DNA from 2 places in the Mesorhizobium sp. M0909 genome. Region 2 is predicted to be linked to the other one. Evidence: riboswitches for the same ligand, from Rfam matches in the RefSeq annotation. Region 2 holds a riboswitch; the other holds the start of a gene.
What was found. Region 2 has a riboswitch for thiamine pyrophosphate ahead of thiB (thiamine ABC transporter substrate binding subunit). Riboswitches for the same ligand answer to the same signal wherever they lie in the genome.

Region 1 (2,469 bases), on a different contig from region 2:
CGTCCTTGCCATGCACGGTTTCAATCCACCGGGAGTGGTCTTTCCCGTCTCAGCGGCGATCCAGGACAAGATCAACGAGTACAGGGGCGTGCTCGAGAGCTATTCGCAACGCCTTCTGCCGTTGGTTGAATGGGAACCGACGCCCGAATTCAACGTCCGGGTTCTGAATGACACCGGTGATTTCTACCGTTTCTTCGATGCAACCCCACACGCCGAATTCCTCTATGCCTGCGTTCAGCGGACGATCGAACGGGACCTTCCGGAGGAAACCGCTTTTTTGCAGCGCTATGACCAATTTCGGCGGCAGGTGGACGCCTCTATCGACATGCCCGAGCGGCTGACGGACCTGCTCTTCCGTTTCCTTCACCAGAATGGTGGCCGTCTGTCCAATCGCGCACGCGAAAAGGAATTCGCCGCGCTGACCAATGAGGAGGCAGGGAGAATCGAGGCCATCTACGCGCAAACCTTTGGTGGCAAGTGAAGGCGTAACCTTCACAAGGATCTTCAGGCCAACGGTTGCGATCCTTATCCCGGCCTTCGTCAGCAACTCTTGGTTTGTGGAGTTTTTTCCGCACCGTCTGACCGACCGCCGATCACGGCCTCGGCCCAAATGCGCTTGACAAATCGACGCCGGCCCGTTCAACCTGAGGCATTCACCAGGGGGGTCCCGGCAAGGGGCTGAGATACTGCTGGCTTTCGCGGCGCAGTGACCCGTTGAACCTGATCCAGTTCATACTGGCGTAGGGACGGTGCAAGCGCTTTGCGGGAGTTTACGCCCCAGGTCCTGTTTCGGCAGGTCAACCAAAGCGTCTTTTCATCCTTCCGGCACAGAACTGGGTCTCCAATGCATGAGCAAAGGAGCCTCAAGATGAATGCCCTCACCCCAGCCGTCTCAACGGGACCGCTGCCTGCCTCACGGAAAATCCACAAGCGCGGCACCATCCACCCACAGATCAGGGTGCCGATGCGCGAAATCTCCGTCCATCCGACGGCCGGCGAGCCGCCCGTCACCGTCTACGATCCGTCCGGCCCTTATACCGACCCGGCTGTCGAAACCAGCATCGAAAAAGGCCTAGCCCGACTTCGCCACGAATGGATTTTGGCGCGCGGTGATGTCGAGGCCTGTGACGGGCGCCATGTCCGGCCGGAGGACAACGGGTTCGCTACGGGCGAACGCCTGACGCCAGAATTTCCCATTCGCAACCGGCCACTCAGGGCCAGGGCCGGCAAGGCGGTGACACAGCTTGCCTATGCGCGCGCCGGCATCATCACGCCCGAAATGGAGTTCGTCGCCATCCGCGAGAACCTTGGTCGTGAGATCCTGCATGGCAAGCTTGAGCGTGACGGCGAGGCTTTCGGCGCGACGCTGCCCGATTTCGTGACGCCGGAATTCGTCCGAGAGGAGGTGGCGCGCGGACGCGCAATCATTCCCGCCAACATCAACCATCCCGAGAGCGAGCCGATGATCATCGGTCGCAATTTCCTGGTCAAGATCAACGCCAATATCGGTAACTCCGCCGTCACCTCGTCCATGGCCGAAGAGGTCGAAAAGATGGTGTGGGCGATCCGCTGGGGCGCCGATACGGTGATGGACCTGTCGACCGGCCGCAACATCCACAACATCCGCGACTGGATCGTGCGCAACTCGCCGGTGCCGATCGGCACGGTGCCGCTCTACCAGGCGCTCGAGAAGGTTGGCGGCATTGCCGAGGATCTGACCTGGGAGGTCTACCGCGACACGCTGATCGAGCAGGCCGAACAGGGCGTCGACTATTTCACCATCCATGCGGGCGTGCGGCTGCACTACATCCCGCTGACCGTTGACCGGGTCACTGGCATCGTCTCGCGCGGTGGCTCGATCATGGCCAAATGGTGCCTGCACCATCACCGGGAAAGCTTCCTCTACGAACATTTCGCCGAGATCTGCGACATTTGCCGCGGCTATGACGTGTCCTTTTCGCTGGGCGACGGCCTTCGTCCCGGCTCGATCGCCGACGCCAATGACGCAGCACAATTCGCCGAACTGGAAACGCTCGGCGAGTTGACAAAGATCGCCTGGGCCAAGGATTGCCAGGTCATGATCGAGGGGCCGGGCCATGTTCCCATGCACAAGATCAAGGAGAACATGGACAAGCAGCTCGAAGTCTGCGGCGAGGCGCCCTTCTATACGCTTGGGCCGCTGACGACCGACATCGCACCGGGCTACGACCACATCACCTCAGGCATCGGCGCGGCGATGATCGGTTGGTTCGGCACCGCCATGCTCTGCTACGTCACGCCCAAGGAGCATCTCGGCCTTCCCGATCGCAACGACGTCAAGATCGGCGTGATCACCTACAAGATAGCCGCCCATGCCGCCGACCTGGCAAAAGGTCATCCGGCGGCGAAAGTCAGGGATGATGCCCTTTCCCGCGCGCGCTTCGAATTCCGCTGGGAGGACCAGTTCAACCTGTCGCTCGATCCCGAAAC
Region 2 (2,469 bases):
CAAGCGCGAGGATGCCGGCGGTGATGCGGGAGTCAGATGATGGTGCGCGTTGCACGCTAGACCACCATCGGCGACTGGCGAAAGCCGCCGTGCCGTCCGATCTCCCCCCTTGTGGGGGAGATGTCCGGCAGGACAGAGGGGGGCGCCGTAGAGCGATCATCTTCGATCAATCGGCCAAAGCTACTTGCTCATCACCGCAAGCCACTCATCGACCCAGGCCTTGCGGTGGGCCGCGACTTCCTCCGGGCTGAACAGCAAGGTCTTGGTCGGTTTGACCAGCTTGTCGAACGCCGGATTGAGCGGCTTGTCGGTCTTGCCGGCCGGGAACATCCAGTTGGTTTCGGGAATGACATCCTGGAATTTCGGTCCGGTCATGAAGGCGATGAACTTTTCCGCCAGGGGGTTCTTCGCGCCCTTGGTGGTGATCCCCGCAACTTCGATCTGCAGGTATTCGCCTTCCTCGAAGGACGCCGCCTGGTAGCGCTCGGTGTTTTCGGCGACCATGTGGTAGGCCGGCGACGTGGTATACGACAGCACCATCGGCGCCTCGCCCTTGGTGAACAGGCCGTAAGCCTCGCTCCAGCCTGGCGTCACCGTCAGCACCTTTGCTTTGAGCTTGGCCCAGGCTTCGGGCGCCTTGTCGCCATAGACCGACTTGACCCACAACAGCAGGCCAAGACCCGGCGTCGAGGTGCGCGGGTCCTGGATGACGATCTTCTCTCCGGCATCGCCCTCGACCAGTTCCCTGAGGCTCTTCGGCGGGTTCTTCAGTTTTTCGGTATTGTAGACGACGGCGAAATAGCCATAGTCGAACGGCACGAAAATATCGTCGCGCCAGCCGCCCGGCACGCTGACATCCGATATGGCGCCATGCGGCGAAAACAGGCCGGTTGCCTTGGCGTCCGCCGTCAAATTGGTATCGAGGCCAAGCACGATATCGGCCTTGGTGGCGGCCCCTTCCAGCTTCACACGGTTGAGCAGCGCCACGCCGTCAGCGACCGAGACGAATTCGATGACGCAACTGCACTCGGCCTCGAAGGCCTTCTTCACCGCCGGTCCCGGACCCCAATCGGCGGTGAAGCTTTCATAGGTATAGACGGTCAGTCTATCCTGTGCCGATGCCTGCCCTGGCAGGGCGAGCGCGGATGCCGCAAGCAGGACAATCGGGACAAGAGAGTGGAAAAAACTGCGCATCGGCGCCTCCTTCGTTCGCGTTGAAAGGAATTGAGGCGTCGGGCTGTCCGAAACGTCTAATCCCTCCGCCGGTACAAACCGGATCAGGTTCAGCGGGTTGGCAGTCTTGCCTCTCAGCCGGTCCGCGAAGATCGCGTCCGGCACCCCGTTAGAGCGTTTCGACACATAGGCCCGGCCGAAGTGCTGCGCAAGCGGAAGTTTGCCGGGCATCCAAAGCCCAGCCTTCCGTTTCGTCTGCCGTTTCATCTTCCGTTTCATTCTTCCGTTTCTGGGGCAGGGCTGGTAAGGGCCACGAGATATGAGCAAATTCACCATCCTGCTTGGCGGCGATCTCATCCGCACGCCGCTGCTCGACCGCCAGGTCGAAGGCTCGCGCGTCATCGCTGCCGATGCCGGCATCGGCCATGCCCGTATGCTGGGCCTGAGGCCGGAACTCTGGGTCGGCGATTTCGATTCCGTGCCTGCCGAGTTGCCGGAGGATCTGGCCGCCGTACCACGGCAGGTGTTTCCCGCCGAAAAGGACAAGACCGACGGTGAACTCGCTATCGCTGCCGCGCTCGAACGCGGTGCGACCAGCCTTGTGATCGCAGGCGCTTTCGGCGGCAAACGCACCGACCACATCTTCCTGCATATGGCGCTGAGCGTCCGGCTGGCGGAAGGCGGGACGGAAGTGCTTTTGACCAGCGGCGCACAGGAAGGCATTCCCTTGCTGCCCGGAAAGGCTGGCTTCGACTATGCCGACGGCACGCTGTTTTCGGTGCTCGGCTTCTCCGATCTCGCCGGCCTGAGCGTCACCGGTGCCAAATGGCCGCTCGACCACGTCGAGGTTGCGTTCGGCTCGTCGCTGACCATTTCCAACGAGGTCAGGGGCCGGTTGGAAATCGCGCTGGCCAGCGGCCGCGCGCTGCTGCTCGCGCATCCTTTTCCCTTACCTGAAAGCTGACATGGCACCGCCGCTTCTCAATCTCGACGGGATAAAGCTGACCTTTGGCGGCACGCCGCTGCTCGACGGTGCCGCCCTGACGGCCTCAGTTGGCGACAAGATCGCCCTGGTCGGCCGCAACGGTTCGGGCAAGTCGACGCTGCTCAAGATCGCCGCCGGGCTGATCGAGCCGCAGGACGGCGAAGTCTTCCGCCAGCCTTCGGCAACCGTGCGCTACTTGCCGCAAATGCCCGACATGGACGGTTTTGCGACCGTCCGCGCCTATGTCGAGGCGGGGCTCGGGCCCGCCGACGATCCCTATCGCGCCACCTATCTGATGGAGCATCTCGGCC

Region 1: linked by a shared signal. The riboswitch ahead of thiC (phosphomethylpyrimidine synthase ThiC) and the one ahead of thiB (thiamine ABC transporter substrate binding subunit) in region 2 are both predicted to bind thiamine pyrophosphate.

What each region holds. Positions count from the first base shown of each region.
Region 1 is NZ_JAMYOA010000016.1:169,014-171,482, reverse strand. Features, by position in the region: gene NKH83_RS23490 (Fic family protein) at 1-481, shown strand, start outside; TPP riboswitch at 649-765, shown strand; gene thiC (phosphomethylpyrimidine synthase ThiC) at 869-2,469, shown strand, end outside.
Region 2 is NZ_JAMYOA010000001.1:245,279-247,747, reverse strand. Features, by position in the region: gene thiP (thiamine/thiamine pyrophosphate ABC transporter permease) at 1-55, opposite strand, end outside; gene thiB (thiamine ABC transporter substrate binding subunit) at 181-1,194, opposite strand; TPP riboswitch at 1,238-1,352, opposite strand; gene NKH83_RS01215 (thiamine diphosphokinase) at 1,493-2,137, shown strand; gene NKH83_RS01210 (ABC-F family ATP-binding cassette domain-containing protein) at 2,139-2,469, shown strand, end outside.